Microscilla marina ATCC 23134: one gene and its partner. The protein of the gene in region 2 interacts with the protein of the main gene of each other region in a pairwise test. Links are inferred from orthologs where the notes say so. Each region holds a gene or a part of one and is shown on either strand. Other genes may lie near its edges. The genes, in order: leuS and ligA.

Evidence for each region.
Region 1: the proteins of ligA (region 2) and leuS interact in binary tests that used the Escherichia coli proteins (3 or more experiments, as listed by UniProt). The link is inferred for Microscilla marina ATCC 23134 from one-to-one orthologs.

The regions. Positions count from the first base shown.
Region 1 is NZ_AAWS01000007.1:128,796-137,574, reverse strand. What follows is about bases 2,726-6,118. They hold leuS (leucine--tRNA ligase), read left to right. Parts: upstream 2,726-3,110; coding sequence 3,111-5,918; downstream 5,919-6,118. Outside these bases: M23134_RS07900 (DUF3103 family protein), read right to left, coding at 1-976; M23134_RS40450 (helix-turn-helix domain-containing protein), read right to left, coding at 2,229-2,405; M23134_RS07885 (leucine-rich repeat domain-containing protein), read left to right, coding at 6,906-8,744.
Region 2 is NZ_AAWS01000021.1:55,282-63,620, forward strand. Bases 380-3,332 are described here. They hold ligA (NAD-dependent DNA ligase LigA), read right to left. Parts: upstream 2,918-3,332; coding sequence 842-2,917; downstream 380-841. Other genes in these bases: M23134_RS19525 (DUF1439 domain-containing protein), read left to right, coding at 380-764; M23134_RS19535 (CHAT domain-containing protein), read left to right, coding at 3,265-3,332. Also shown: M23134_RS19520 (DUF6913 domain-containing protein), read right to left, coding at 1-28; more of M23134_RS19525, read left to right, coding at 246-379; more of M23134_RS19535, read left to right, coding at 3,333-6,195; M23134_RS19540 (SIR2 family NAD-dependent protein deacylase), read right to left, coding at 6,197-7,033; M23134_RS19545 (putative quinol monooxygenase), read left to right, coding at 7,217-7,510; M23134_RS19555 (hypothetical protein), read left to right, coding at 8,125-8,339. UniProt on the Escherichia coli protein: DNA ligase that catalyzes the formation of phosphodiester linkages between 5'-phosphoryl and 3'-hydroxyl groups in double-stranded DNA using NAD as a coenzyme and as the energy source for the reaction.

The DNA of each region.
Region 1 (8,779 bases), on a different replicon or contig from region 2:
CGCGCTTGGCTTCATCATAATTGCGACTTTCGTCTGGAGTATACACACGAACATCTACCTCTGGTGCACCAGCTGGCCATCCTTCGTATTTGTTTAAACCAGACTTAGTAAAGTACATTGCTTTTAGGCGCTCATAAGACTTTCCATCACGGTAACAGTCGCTATCAGTAGTAGGTCCTGATCCCGAACCTGAACCTGAACCTGATCCTGATCCCGAGCCTGAACCACTACCAAGTCCTCCTCCATCGCAAGGTTCAATCAAGAAGTAAGACTCTTTTTTGTTAGGAGTAGTATAATAAGGAGCCTGACGTTTCATCATTTCATCACACAACGTAGGTACTAACTGTCTCATTTTCAAACGCTCTTGAAACTCTGCGTCGGTTTTTAGACGCTCGTTTCCGCCCAATACAACTACTGGTTGCGTTGGTTGAGTTTGTGCGTCAATCCAGTGTTCGTTACCATCAGTATCATAGGCCAAAATATGACTGGTTTTTTGGTCATCATAAGCCTCAGTCAATACGGCTACTAAAGGCTTATAGCTGGCAGTATTCCAGTTTTCAATATTTACAGGAACCGCAATGTTTAATAATGGATCATTGTTTAAGAGGTCGGTCAAAAACGCTTGTTTATTTACACGGCCATTGGTTGGCACCAAGTGTTTGGCAATGGTTTGCTCAAGGGTTTGCCCGCCAACTTGAGCATCTTTAGACTTTCCATAAAGAATATCAAAGTCTCCATCAAACTTTTTGGAAGCTTCGTCTTTGATAAACTCACGTACTCCTGAATTGCTCATTGACTGAGCAAGCGCCTTGGCAAAATCAGCACGGTTCTGGTCTAGCCCAGTGCGTACTTCAGCTTTATTAGTAATAGGTGTAACAGGTGTAGTAGGTGTGACTGTTTTCTCTTGTTGAGTACAAGCAAATGTGCCTAATACTATGAGCACAATCAACCAGTTAATACGATTAAATATTCTCATTTTGGGTTAAAATAAGTTATGTTTAGTGATGCCTACTCTTTTATACAGCTTTTCGGCAATCGCTTTTTCTGATAAATATGTTAAAGTTAAGTACCCCAATATTACACGCCTTTAACTCCATGTCGGTACCATTTTTATTGGGGTGAGTTGTTTGGTTATTGTGCTACAAAAGACCGAAAAAGCCGGGAAAGCAACTTGGACTTATGTTGAAAAAAATTGAACTTATGGGTAAAACAAGAGGTGCATAAAAAAAGTACAACAATTACCACCTCAAATACAACAATCAGATAGGTTCAAATAAGAGGAGAAGTGAATGATTGGTTTTGTATGCTCATAAAGCGGGGCAGTCCTGCTACACTTTATAACTCATCAGAAGTTAAAGATAAGCCTTTATCAATGGCAAGTAAAGAAAGGGCTATGGGTACAAAATACAAAAAGCCAGTTACTACGCTGGCTTTTTGTTTTAAACAACTACTATTTATCGAGTCAGGTATATAGTCAGTTTCGCCCCTACTACCGGGTTCAACTAACCAACTGTTTCGATCATAACTGGTACTGAAAATACAATATTTTAAAAAAAGTTGGCAGCCTATAAACAACTGCCAGCTTTTTAGTTTGTGAGTATACTTTTAAAATGAACTTGTACTATAAAGTTACTCCTGCGTTATGCTAAACATTGTTACACTTCAAAATCACTCTTAGCATAAAAAAGGTATATCACACTTTATGCTTTTTCAAGAGTTTAGAGATTGATTGATACAAAAGTAGGTAAATACAGCGTGTAAGACCGGGTAATGGTGGGTAAGCCTGAGAAAACCTGCCTAAGAGTGCGCTAAATATAAAAATAGTCTGCCTCATTCGAACATTTCTAGTTGGTCTATTTCTCAAAGTTTGTTAGCAGCTGATCTTTTACAAGGTAATGAAGTGATATTTGGGAGGTAAGGAAAAAATGGTTATTGGTTTTGTGTAGGACATAAAAAAGCGGAAAACGCTGTAAACAACACATGGTAGCAAAATAATTCTATCTACCAAAGTTACTACAGTGTTTGGTGGCTTGATAAAAGTAATGTGTATTCAAGATATAGATCTTTCACTCAACCGTTGAACAAAAGATCTTTGTAAAAAATTAGTTGTGTGTGCCTGATGTGATTAGGGTTAAGCTATTTGTATTTCTGATAAATGCTTTAGTAAAATAACCACACAACTTACATTTTTTGGTTGATTCTCCAATGCTTTACATAGCTGCGAACTACTAAATGTAGTTTAACTCATTGGGCATCCCGAGCTTGTCATAAATCTCTTTTTGTTCTTTTGGAGAAACAAGTCGATGTTTAAGTTTTATATTCTCTTGTTTTAACCAATTGTACAAAGTTTTGCGGCAAACGCCATATTCCTCGGCAATCTGCTGCCTGCTCTTGACTTTATTCATTGTTTTAATAGCAGAGTTAAGGGTTAGTGTAATGTTTAATTTAAAGCCCAAAATTATAAAATATTTATCAAGCTAAAAAGCCTATACGAACAATCCTTAGATTATTATAATCATTTGTTTAAGAAGTTATAAACCCTTGAATACAAACAAAATAGCCTTTTTTATGAGTTTTACAAGGTATTGTCTATCCTTTGTCTATCTTTAGCTTTCAAAAAACATTAAACTTGGAATAATTAAAATTTAAGTAACGAAATTAAGTATCTATATCCAAGCTAAAACGGCAAATATTCATCATTAAACACACAACTTATACAAACACTTGCCTCACAAGCCATCTTGGTTTTATTATACTCAAATATCATATAGTTAAAATTTTTAAGTATTAATACTCAAAAAAGCTTCTACTCAGTGGCTAATTTCATAAGTAATACTACTTGTGTAATCTCCTTTTTTTTGTGGCTCGCCAAAGTTTTTTTTTGCCCAAGCTTACTACAATAATAGCAAAGGATTAATGACCGCTTTCAAAAAATTTCTAATTTTGTAAACGAATCTTTAGTTTTTACAAAAATTATCCTCTATTGTGGGGTAATGTATGATGAAACAATAAATGATGTGTCAGGGTTTTTGCCCATCAAACATATCACCTCAGCATCAATGCTCCCGGATAACGCTTTAAACATACTCTAAGAAAAAAGTTCAAAACCAATGGTGTACGATCCCAAACAAATAGAACCTAAATGGCAGGAATACTGGCAACAAAATAATGTTTACAAAACAGAGATAGATCATAACAAGCCAAAATATTATACTTTGGACATGTTTCCTTACCCATCGGGCAAAGGTTTGCACATAGGGCACCCCCTCGGCTATACTGCGTCAGATATTATGGCACGTTATAAAAGAATGAAAGGGTTTAATGTGCTGCACCCTATGGGGTTCGATTCATTTGGTTTACCCGCCGAACAACATGCCATTGATACAGGACAACACCCTGCCGTTACTACTGAACAAAACATTGCGACTTTCAAAAGTCAGTTATCAAAACTAGGGTTTTGCTTTGACTGGAGTCGTGAAATACAGACTTCCAGCCCTGAGTACTATCAGTGGACTCAGTGGATTTTTATGCAACTGTTTAACTCTTGGTTTAATTATGACACCAATAAAGCCGAAGCTATTGATACCTTGTATGCGGCTTTTGAGCAAACTGGCAATCAATCTATCAATGCGGCTTGCGACGAAGACGTGGTTGAGTTTACAGCAGAAGAATGGAAGGCTTTTACTGAAGAAGAAAAATATAAAATATCGTTGCAATACCGCCTGACGTATGTGGCAGACTCAGTAGTAAACTGGTGTCCAGCCTTGGGAACAGTATTGGCAAACGATGAAATTAAAGACGGTGTATCGGAACGTGGTGGCCACCCGGTAGAACGCAAAAAAATGAAGCAATGGTCTATGCGCATTACTGCATATGCCGATCGCTTGTTGCAAGGATTGGATAAAATAGAATGGTCTGACCCTTTGAAAGAAATGCAACGCAACTGGATTGGTAAGTCACACGGTGCCGAAATGGACTTTAAAGTAGATGGACATGAGGTTACTTTGACCTGTTTTACTACCCGCCCCGACACTATCTATGGAGTAACCTTTATGGTGATGGCTCCTGAACACGATTTGGTAGCACAATTGACTACTCCTGAGCAAAAGGCTGAAGTAGAAGCTTATGTAGAAATGGCTAAAAACCGTTCGGAACGTGAACGCCAAAGTGAGGTGAAGCGAGTGTCTGGTGTATTTACTGGTTCGTATGTGATGAACCCTATTTCGGGCGAGAAAGCCCCTTTATGGGTAGCCGACTATGTTTTGGCTGGGTATGGTACTGGCGTAGTAATGGCGGTACCAGGAGGCGATGAACGCGACTTCCGTTTTGCCCGCCATTTTAACCTGCCAGTAACTGCTGTAGTAAAAAGTACTCGGTTGGATGAAAAAGGTGAAGTAGTGGAGGCGAACCCTACCAAAGACGATGTCATGATTAATTCGGGCTTTTTGAACGGAATGACTTGTCTGGAGGCTATTCAGGCAGTGATAAAAAAAGCTGAAGCAGATGACACCGGCAAAGGTAAGGTAAACTTTCGTTTGCGTGATGCAGTATTTAGCCGCCAACGTTATTGGGGAGAACCTGTACCAGCTTATTTTAAAAATGACCTGCCTTATATGATTAAAGAGGAAGAGTTGCCTTTGACTCTACCCGAAATAAGCGAATATAAACCTACAGCTGATGGAGACCCTCCTTTGGGCAGGGCCAAGGGCTGGTTGTATCAGGGACAATATCCTTACGAGTTGACGACCATGCCAGGTTGGGCAGGATCTTCGTGGTATTTTGCCCGTTATATGGATGCCCAAAATGCAGAAGAGTTTGTAAATAAAGAAAAAGCTGCTTACTGGAATCAGGTAGATTTATATATTGGAGGTACCGAACATGCCGTGGGACATTTGTTGTATGCGCGCTTTTGGGCACACTTTCTCAACGACCGTGGTTTCTTGCCTTATGGTGAGCCTTTTAAAAAGCTGATTAACCAAGGAATGATCCAGGGTAATTCGGCGATTATCTACAGGTTAAAAGAAGATGCCAGTAAATATATATCTGCCAAACAAAAGGGCACATATAAGGCTGAAGACTTGGTAGAAATTCATGTAACAGTGAAAGCGCTGACGGGTGAAGATACACTTGACTTGAATGTGCTACGTGAATGGAAACCAGAAGATTTTAAAAATGCCACATTTGTAGCCGATGCTGATGGTAGTTTTTACTGCGACCGCAGGGTAGAAAAAATGGGGAAACGTTATCATAATGCCATTAATCCTGACGATGTAATTGCGGACTACAGTGCTGATACTTTGCGTTGTTATGAAATGTTCCTGGGTCCATTGGAACAGTCAAAGCCCTGGGATACTAAAGGGATTGATGGGGTACATAAGTTTTTCAGAAAGATGTGGCGTTTGTTCCATAGTTTTGACGATCAAGGGGAGTTTGATACTACCCAGGGGACATCTACCGATGCTGAACAAAAAATTATACATAAGGCTATCAAGCGGGTAACAGAAGACCTGGAACGTTTTTCTTTTAATACTCCAGTAAGTACCTTGATGATTTGTGTGAATGAATTGACCGATGCGAAGTGTAACAAGCACGAGATTCTGGAGAATTTATTATTGATTGCAGCTCCTTATGCCCCTCACATTGCTGAAGAGCTTTGGGCAAAAATGGGACACGTAACCAGTATTCATTTGGCTGACTTTCCTACACACAATGAGAAGTATTTGCAAGAGAGTTCGTTTGAATACCCTATCTCTATCAATGGTAAGAAACGTACCACTATTAATGTGCCTTTAGATATGCCTAAGGGTGATATAGAGAAACAAGTACTTGCCAATGAGATTGTACAGAAGTGGTTAGAGGGCAAAGCACCTAAAAAAGTAATCGTGGTACCCAAGCGCATTGTAAATGTAGTGATATAGTAGTTGACAGTATTCAGTCGATAGCTTCTACAGCCTCAAGTCCTTAGATGCCGATGCACATCGGTGCTTTTAGCGATAAGCTTCAAGTTTGACGCTGCTCTACAAGCAACTTACCGGTTTTATAGGACGTTGATTTTTAGCGGTTTATAAAATCGGCAGATGGAAGTCCACAGCGCTAATAGGGTAGTTAATTAATTGAAGTTGCGAGGTACAAGCTTCAAGTGCCAGTTATATTCGCACCTGAAATATATAAATAGCTGGAAGTTAAGTTTTTACAGTTTATATACTGCAACTTGGGTTAATTAGGAATAGTACTAAAATAAATTTACATTTTTAACGTCATATTTCGCTGACAGAATTCGTTAAAAAAACTTGACGTAGCGCTGCTATGACGCCGTCCCGCAGGGCTGGCTCAACATCCACTGGATATTGCCTCTCCTGACAACAAAATATTTTGGCGTTACTATAGAACTTTATTTTTACACCATTCCTTAGAAAAAAATTCGCATAAATTTATTTTTCAAAAAAGGCATCAGGTAATTTTATCTGGTGCTTTTTTGATTTATGAGACTGTTTCATGGTTTTTAGAAAAATATTAGTCCTACCTGACATATTTTAAAACTTGTGTAGTATAAAATTTCTTGAAAGACCTCATATATATCTAAAAACCTGCTTAGTTATGACTATGATCATTTTTTGAAGTACAGCAAAAACTAAAATCAACTCAGATTAATATAACTTTTTGCTTCCTCCCTATAGATTGGTACTTGTTTTTAAAATAAAAATTATTCAAGCACTTCATTTTTAGCTTTTTATTAGTGATTTTTGATTGATCTATGATTTTCCATGAGAAGCCCGTATTGTGGGGTGTCAAAACTGGTAATTGCCAAAAATTGCGATTTGTAGGAGGGGTTTATCTTTTTTTGGCATTTTTTTTAACATACTATATCATAACCATCAAAGAGAATACAGCAAAGAATAGGACTTATGCTTGGATTTAGAAGTTTATTACAAAAGAAGTTACAAAAACAACTAGCCCCTTTTTATTCTCGCAATGACATCAAAAAGGCCACAGAATATTATGTGCCCACACAATGCCAGAATATAGCACCATCGAAAGAACACGAACCTGGACATACACACGCTTTTGCTACTAAGGAGAGTCTGATTCCATTTTTTATGGATAAGGTATTTAATAACAAGAGTCAGACTGACCGCTTCTTTATTATTATGGCAGACTCTGGGATGGGTAAGACAACTTTTATGATTAACTTGTATGCTACTTATATAAAAAAAAATGGGGCAGATAATATTGAACTTATTCCCTTGGGGTACCCCGATGCATTGACAGAAATAGACAAAATACAACCTCACAAACGAAAAAAAACGATTTTGTTGCTCGATGCATTTGATGAAGACAATCACGCCATCAAAGATTATCAATCGAGGTTGAAGCTTATTTTGCAAAAAGCCAATGATTTCAAAGAAATCATCATCACTTGTCGCACGCAGTTTTTCCCCTCAGAGGTAGAAGAGCCTAAAGAAACAGGGGTACTTAAGTTTGGTGATAATGGCGGAGAATATGTTTTTCGCAAACTGTATATTTCTCCCTTTGATGACTTGGATATTAAAAAATACCTCAAAAAGAAGTATTCCTTCTTTAGAAAGAAAAAACAACAGAAAGCCGAAGAAATAGTCAAACAATCGCCCAATCTGATGGTGCGCCCTATGCTGCTAAGCTATATAGACGACTTGATTGAAAGTAGTCAAAAATATGAACGTACTTACCAGATTTACCAGGAGCTGATCAAAAAATGGATTCACCGGGAGGTGCAACGTCGCCCTAAGGGCAAGCAAGAGTACCAGGAACAATTGTATAAATTTTCGCGGGTAATAGCCAACAACATTTACGAAAACCATAAAAAACGAGAAGGTTTTTTTATTGAGGGTAATGAGGTGTTACACTTTGCCCGACAACAAGAGGTTGACCTCCAGGAACTAGAGCTCAAAAGTCGTTCGTTGCTCAACCGTGACGTACAGGGGCGTTATAAGTTTTCGCATAAATCTATTCTGGAATACTTTCTCGCGCTAGAGGCTTTCGAGAATGATGCTTTCATCAAGGATGGAAATTTTGATGGCATAGAGCAAACCGAGGCTTTTTTGCAAGAGATGTATTATGACAGGGCTATTCAGTTAGATGGGGAGTTTCGGCTCAGCACCAATGTGACGAACCAGCCATTTGGAAACCTGAAGCTCTCAGGGATGAAAAATGTGGTCTACATATCTATCAAAAAGATAGATTCTAAGGTGTTGAGGATATTAAAAGGGTTTACTAATTTAGAAATATTATCATTGTACAATGTTTCTATCATGCAGAATAAACTCAAAGCATTTTTGTACAATGCCGAACTAAGCATAACTCGTAAGTACTTGATAGATGCCAGCTTTGTACAAGATTTGACTCACCTTGAGAAGGTAGATTTGAGCCATAATCAAATCACAGATACTGTCATTTTTGAGAAAATGCACAGTTTACAAAAACTCAATTTGAACAATAATAAGGTAAGTAATATCAATACACTGGGTAAACTGGATAAAATTACAGAACTTAACCTAAGCAATAATCGCATTGAAGATATTTCACCTTTGGTCAATCTACGCAAGTTACAATCGCTCAAGCTACAGAACAATAAAATTACTTCTACTGAAGAACTGAAGGCTTTCAATCAATTGACTATTCTTGATATAAGCGAGAATGATCTTGACCAACAAGACGTAGAGGCGCTTCAGGCTGCTTTGCCTAATTGTAAGATTACTTTTTATTAAAATCTGAGCCCAATTGCTTTTACCAGCTCAAAGAA
Region 2 (8,339 bases):
ATACATAATCACTAATCTTACTACTCATAATTCCTACATAAAAAGTTCTCTACAAAATTATAAGGTTTTTTTCTATTTGTAGTTAATTGTAAGGATTTAGCAAAAAATATACTTAAAAAAAAGAATCTAAGTTGTGTATAGGCAAAATACATACAAGTACTTGTTTTGAGCTAGAACCTTTGGTATCAAAACTTCAAAGGTTTGTTTATTTTATTTGTTGATAAAAAATTAACCACTTTCATACAATGAAAAACTCATATTGGCTGGCATTTTTGATAGTGCTTTGTCTCAGCGCCTGCAACAAATCGCCCGTGGTGATTAACATCTCCCAAGAACAAATTCAAAAAGCCTTAGACAAAAAAATTCCCTACCAAAAAAACGCAATTATAGCCAAAGTAGCTTTTACAGACCCTAAAGTAAGCATTAGTGCAAATAAAATTTTTGTAGAGATGTCTTTTGGTGGCAATGCCTGGAAAAAATCTATTCAAGGGCAAGTTGGTGTAGTAGGAAGAGTGGCTTACAAACAAGATAAAAAGGCTTTTTACCTTAAGGAATTTGATATTTTGAAAATAGATGCAGGGAATGTAAAAGAAGCCGAAAAAAAGAGGTTGGTGAAGGTATTCAAAAAAGCCATGGCTGCCTATCTTGCCAGTTTTCCGGTATACAAACTCAAGAAAAAAGACTACAAACAAAACATTGCTCGAATGTTATTAAAAGACTTAAAAACAGTAGGCGACAAGTTGGTAGTTACCTTGAGTTTTTAAGGGTAAAAAAATGGCAAGGTTGAAGAAAACTTTAACCTTGCCATTGTATCTGTAAATATTATGAAAAGCGAACTCATCTAATCAAACAACCCCGGAGTAGGGTTTACTGATTTGGCAGTAGGAGTGGCTTGTGGTGGTCCACCAACCATCTGGACAAACTCATCTTCAGAGATCATTGTTACATCCAGTTTTTTTGCTTTATCTAGCTTCGATGGCCCCATTTTATCTCCTGCAATCAGGTAATCCAGTTTTTTTGAGATAGACGAAACCACCTTGCCTCCGTTGGCTTCTATTTTTTGCTTGATCTCGTCGCGGCTAAACTGTTGAAAAGTACCCGATACCACAAAAGTTTTTCCATCCAGTTTATCACTGTCCTTTTGCAGCACAGGAGTATTGTCTTCAAACTGTAGTCCGGCTGCCTTCAGACGGTTAATCACGTCAAGGTTTTCGGTATCTTTAAAATGCTCAATCAAACTATCTGCAATGCGTCCTCCTATATCTTCTACTGCCACCAGCTCATCGTGCGATGCCTTTTGAATAGCCTCCATTGTTTTAAAATGAACTGCGAGCTTTTGTGCTACAGTTTTACCCACAAACCTGATCCCCAAACCATATAACACCCTGGCAAAGGAAATACTTTTCGACTGCTTGAGTCCTTCTATCAGGTTATGTGCCGACTTTTCGCCAAAACGATCCAGCGAAAGCAATTGCTTAAGTGTCAAGTCATACAAATCCGCTACATTTTTCACCAAGCCTTTCTCAAACAGTTGATTAATTGTTTCGCCGCCCATACTGTCTATATCCAACGCGTTACGTTGAATAAAGTGCTCAATGCGTCCTTTGATCTGAGGAGGGCAGCCCTTTTCGTTGGGGCAATAATGATTGGCTTCGCCATCTTTACGCACCAGCGCAGTACCACATTCGGGGCAATGGTCGATAAACTTAACTGCCTGAGCATTGGCTGCACGTTTGGTTAAGTCAACTCCTGTTACTTTAGGAATAATTTCGCCTCCTTTTTCTACAAATACTGTATCGTTTTCGTGCAATTGCAAACGGCTCTCTATTTCGTCGGCATTGTGCAACGACGCGCGTTTTACGGTGGTACCTGCCAATTGTACTGGAGTAAGTTCAGCCACTGGAGTAACCGACCCTGTACGCCCTACCTGGTAAGTAATAGAGTTAAGTACAGTAGATACGCTCTCGGCTTTGTATTTATAAGCTATAGCCCAACGAGGGCTTTTAGAGGTAAAACCAAGTTGCTCCTGTAGGTCAATATCATTTACCTTAATTACTACTCCATCAGTGTCTACAGGTAAGTTTTTGCGCTCTTTTTCCCAGTGGTTTACATACTCCATTACTGCATCAATGCCTGTACACCTTTTATAAGTAGGCGATACATGAAAGCCCCAGCTTTCTACCGCTTTTATTGCCTCTTCATGGGTTTTGTAAGGAAGATTATCGCCTAATAAAAAATAGAGGTAAGCATCTAGTTTACGCTTTGCCACCTCTGCGGAGTCTTGTAACTTCATCGTGCCTGATGCGGTATTTCTAGGGTTAGCATACAAGTCTTTGCCTTCTTTGACTCGTTGTGCGTTTATTGCTTCAAACACCTTGTTAGGCATAAAAACCTCACCCCTTACCTCAAAGTTAGCCGGAAAGCTATTGCCTTGAATGCTAATAGGTACTGTTCTGATTGTTCTGGCATTGGCAGTTACATCATCTCCTTGTACCCCATCGCCACGAGTAGCTGCTGTTACCAACTTCCCGTTTTCGTAAGTCAGGCTGATTGATACCCCATCAAACTTTAATTCACAGATATATTCTATTTCTTTATCGTCACCCAGGAGCTTTTTTAGGCGCTTATCAAAATCAAGCAAGTCATCTTTCGAGTAGGTGTTGCCCAGCGACAACATACGATAGCGGTGTTTGATTGTAGGAAAATCTTTGGTGATAGTCCCACCTACCCTTTGTGACGGAGAATCATCTTTTTTGAATTGAGGAAACTTTTCCTCAAGATCAATCAATTCTTCCAGTAATTTATCAAACTTATAATCTGTTACTACAGATACGTGTTTTTGATAATACATGTAGTTGTAATGGTGTAAGTCTTTCGACAATTCCCTGATGCGCTCTTGAGCTTCTTGATTAGTCATTAATATCTACAATTGGTTGGTCAATAATTTGCTAAAAATACGGATTATATTTATAAAATAAATCTCCATCAGCCAAAAAAAAGCCAGTATTACATAGGGAAACCATGTGATAAAAATAGGAGGAATCAAGTTGAGCAAGTAAAACAACAAATTACATTTTAATAGGTAAGGTTTACTTGGTAGATTTGCAAATATGCCCTAAGATAAAAGAGGGAATGCAGGAAAAGTTACATAAGAAGTATGCTATGCCAAAACCAATAGATACTTTGTGTTTGAAAATGTAACTTTGTTTAATAACCAGTTGAAAATTAAAACCCTACAATCAAATTATAATATAATACTATATAATGACCAGGATATATATCTGTATACTACTATTATCCTTCTCTTTTACCACCAGCCAATCTCAACCAGCCAATAAACTCAATACTAAAGCGCATTTCTTTGTCCACAATATGCAACCTGACAGTGCTTTGGTATACTATCAAAAGTTAGCAGCTATTTATAAAAATGAAGCCCCCAAACAGTACTACTTTACTGAGGCAAAAATAGCCGAACAATTGATTAATTTAAGGAAGTATACCCAGGCAAAACGCTTACTTGACCAACAGTTGAGGGCATCAGTCCACCTTTTTAATCCAGAGGTAGAAGCCCGACTATTGCAAAGCCTGGCAAAATTGGCGTATGCTCAAAAACATTACAAAGTAGGCTTCAGGCTTTGTGAGAAAGCCGAAAAAGCATATCAAAGCGTTGAGGCTATTACTTTAGACAAAATAGATCTTCATGTACTCAAGGCCGATTTTGTGTCTCGTTTGGCATACTTTGATCAATCATTGAGCTTGATTGATACTTGTATGGCCACTTTACAAACCCATCGCCCCGAGTCTGTGCGTGTAGCATACTTGCGAGTGAAACTATACGCTATACAGTCTTTTATAGAGCTAGGGGGAAAGTTAGCTTTTGACAAATCTCTGGAAACTTGCTACAAATCACTCAAACTGTTAAAGCGTTTGCCAACGACCAAACAGAACCTGTACTGGCAATCAAGGTTTATATATAGGCAAGGGCTCATTTACAAAAACCAGCAAAAGTTTTCTTTAGCATACCAGTATTACAGGGTAGCCTTACAGTTGAACAAACAGGTTTTTGGAAATACTCATCAAGAAGTAGCTTCTAGTCTTTTGCAAATAGGGAGACTATACGCTATGCACGCTGCCAAAAAATACTCGCTTGGTAGGCAAAGGGCAATAACTGACAAACCCATAAAGTACCCTGAGTTGGACTCGGCGTTTGTTTACTACCGTCAAAGTTTGAAGCTGTACAAAAAAAAGAACACTTGTTTTAAAGAGCAAATAGGCAGGATTTATAGCAATTTGGCCTACTTGTATACCCATATCCGAAAGTATGAGCAAGCTGAAGAGTACTTCCAACATTCGTATGAAATTTTAAGCAAAGTGTACGGAAAAACACATCCCGAAATGGTGCCTCTTTATAACTATTGGGGAGCATTGGTTTGTGTATTAAAAAAATATAGCCAACAGTTAGAAATTTTACATAAAGGTCTGTTGTCTAATGCAAAAAACTTCAATAACAAAGATATTTTTGTAGCACCACCTGTCAAAGATTATTATCACCCGGGCTATTTTCATGCCTTTTGTACGAGCAAGGCAATGGCGTTTGCCAATCGGTCGGGAGACTTGAAAGACTTAAAAGCATCTCTATATCATTTTGAAGTAGCCGATTCATTGATTAAGCATTGCAGAAATAGGGTTTTTCGTAAACAAAGTCATCTTTTTACGGCTTCCTTGATTAACCAGGCGAATATAGGGATACAGGGTAAAAGCGCAGTATACACCTGTAGCCAACTATACCGTCAAACCAAAAAAGCAAAATACCTTGAGAAAGCTTTCTATTTTATTGAACGCGGCAACTCTAGTTTTTTAATGCAGGCTTTGGCTGAAGCTGAAGCTAAAAAAATAAGTGATATTCCTCGCAAATTGCTTGACAAAGAACGTTCGCTCAGAAAACAGATAGTATATTATGAGCATAAGCAAGGGCAAAACAAGCAAGATTCTTTGGTTAGGCTAAATATGGACTATGAAACGCTGATCGCTCAATTAGAAAAAGAATACCCTCGTTATGCCCAATTAAAATTAGATGTGAAACAAGTAACGATTCAGCAACTTCAGCAAAGTATGCCTGCACAAACTGCTACATTAATGTACACATTTGGTGTACAAAGCAATAACTACGTATTTGTAATTACTAAAAATACTGCCCAACTTGTGCTGCTTCCTAAAGCTGCCAATATTCAGGCTGCCATTAGCCATTACTATAACCAACTGTCAAGCGAGAAGCGTTTACGTAACTTTGCTCCTGCAAGTTATCAAGGGTACAAGGCGCTATTCAAACCCGCAGAAAAATACTTAAAGGGAATCCGAAAATTAGTGGTGATAGCTCCTTCCCTCGAGAACATTCCTTTTGAGGCAATGATTACTCAATTGCCCAAGAGCCTACAACAAGATGATTTTTCTAAGCTCAACTACTTGGGCAAACATTACCAGATCAGTTACCACTACTCAGCAACGCTCTGGTACAAAGCAATCAACCAAGTTGTTGAACAAACAGTTGCCCCTGAGCTACACTTTTTGGCTTTTGCCCCGTTTAGTGTTGGCAAGGGAGCAGTTTTTAATACCATTCGTGGTGCTAATGACTATTTGCCCGAAAGTGGATTAGAAGTCAAGTCTATTTACAATGTCTTTAAGTCTAAGAATTTATCTGCTGAGGTAAGTCTGGCAAAAGCGGCAACTAAAGATTATTTTATCCAAAAAGTAAAAACTGCTCATATTGTACACATAGCCAGTCATAGTGAAGCAAACACCCAGCATGTGGGGCTGGCAAAAATTCACTTTGCCGAATTTAATCACCAAAACCAAAATTTTTCGGGTTGTTTGTTAGCAAGTGAAGTATACAACCTGGAGCTGAATGCCGATTTGTTGGTGTTGAGTAGTTGTGAATCGGGAGTAGGTAAGTTGATAGAAGGTGAAGGAGTTTTTTCGTTGGCGCGTAGTTTTTTATATGCCGGAGCCCGCAATATTGTATTCTCTCTCTGGGAGATAGACGATTACTACACCAGAGAACTCATGGTGATTTTTTATCAACAGTTCTTGACCCATTCCATGAGTTATTCACGGGCATTACAAATTGCTCAGCAAAAAATGGTGGCTAAAGGGGTACACCCTAAGCATTGGTCGGGTATTGTCATGATTGGAAAGTAGTCTATACCAATGCTTGTATGAGTTGTTTTATTTGGGGCAATATGTCACCGCTTGTGCCCCTAAGCACTAGCTTATCAGGCTCACTAGTTGCCATATCTGTAAAGGCACTGTCAGCAATATTTATATCTACCAGGCTACTCCCACGATAAGTAGCAGTAGAGGCGATATGATGGGGAAGGTTAGTAGCGCCCGATGTACCCACAACAAATAGTACCCCAGTATTGAGTGCTGCTTCTATGGCACTTTCTTGCTTGTAAAGTCGCTCGTTGTAATACTCATCAAACATCAATACATTGGGGCGCATCAAGCTACCACAGTCCGGACATTTGAGTTGTTCCCACTGTTGAGTGATCATTTTGGCATCATAAGGAGCAGTACCTATGTCTAATGGAAAAGGGTAAACATCCATACTGCATTCTTCACTACACCTTACAGTTTCCATATTGCCGTGAATCTCAAGTACTTTTGCCTGAGTGTTGCCAGCCTTTATATGTAATCGGTCTATGTTTTGAGTAATGAGCCGAAAATTGTTGGGCAACAACACCTCAGTAGATGCCAACGCCAAGTGTCCGGCATTGGGCTGCAAATCTCTAAAGCTCACCTTACGGTACAAGACAAACTTCCAGACCTCTGCGGGGTTTTCTTTGAAAAAGCGTAGGGTGGCAAACTCTTCTGGTTTATAATTACGTGAACCTTCTACCCAAATACCATCAGTACCACGGTAGGTCGGTACGCCGCTTTCGGCAGAAATACCTGCCCCAGTCAAAAAAGTGATGAGTTTGTCCTGTGCTAATGCCTGAGCACACAAAAGCTTGATTTTTTCTAAAGTTTTTTCCATAAGTAAGGCAATGTTTCAACAATTATATAATTTTGAATGCACTATGTCTTTTACTTTTTAACTGCGTTAATTTTTTAGAACTAAAGTGCGATGTAAATAGGTAGTGTGATGGTTAAATATTGATTTTTGTGTTTTATTTAGAATAATATTTTGTGAAAACACATTTAAAACTTACACCCAAATATGCTAATCAGAATTGTAAGAATGACCTTTCAAGAAGACAAAGTACAAACCTTTGTTGATAACTTCGAGCAGATTAAACATAAGATAAGAGGCTTTGATGGATGCGAACATTTAGAGCTTTGGCGTGATGCCAACGACCCTAATATTTTTGTAACCTACAGTCATTGGCAGTCTGAAGAGCACCTCAATACCTACAGACATTCTGCATTATTTAAAGAAGTATGGGCGTATACCAAACCCCTGTTTGCAGCAAAAACAGCCGCTTTTTCGGTACTTAGGGTAGAAAAAGTATGACTTTTCACAAATTTTTAAAAAAAGTTTAATGATTTCTTGTTTGTAGGATTTCTTTTTTACTACCTTTGCAACGCAATAAAAAACAAGCCCAGGTGGCGGAATTGGTAGACGCGTTGGTCTCAAACACCAATGGTAGCAATACCGTGCCGGTTCGACTCCGGCCCTGGGTATTTTTTCTCTTGTAAAGTTTGGTATACTTTTCAAAAATACTACGTTTTCTTACATGTTGGTTGTACTCTTTAAGCTCTTTTGTAGCAAAAGAAAAAGTGTGTGTTGTCATCTATACTATAACACCGATTAAGAATAACCATACCTCAATTATTACTCACCTGTCAGAAGCTCTTCGCTTCATTCAAAACTAGGGAATTATATTATAAAACTTTCTACAATCTACTATTCCAAGTAGGAAGGTATTCTTGTGTAACTACACCTGCTCAAAATATTACCGTTTGTTAAGACTACTTTAACAAAGTGGTCTGCATTAATAGCCCAAATATATACCAAAGACATTCAAACAAAAATGACAAACCGGATTAATAAACAACGGTAATGTAGTGGTCCTTTCCTACATTTAAATAAAAAAGAAAGGGAGTTGCAAATTAGTATGCAATTTTATGTTATACATACTTATTCTTAAAGTTTTATTAAACGCTAATACCCAGTTTTCGTACGATTATGATCGTTTAATGTACATAATCGCAGAAAAGGAGAGCCGTTTTCAGTGCCAGGTAGTAGATCCTTATGGTATTACTTATGGCAAATATCAGGTGACAGATCACTTGATTGCAAAACACGGCTACAAAAGACCGATGACTTGCGAACAGCAAGA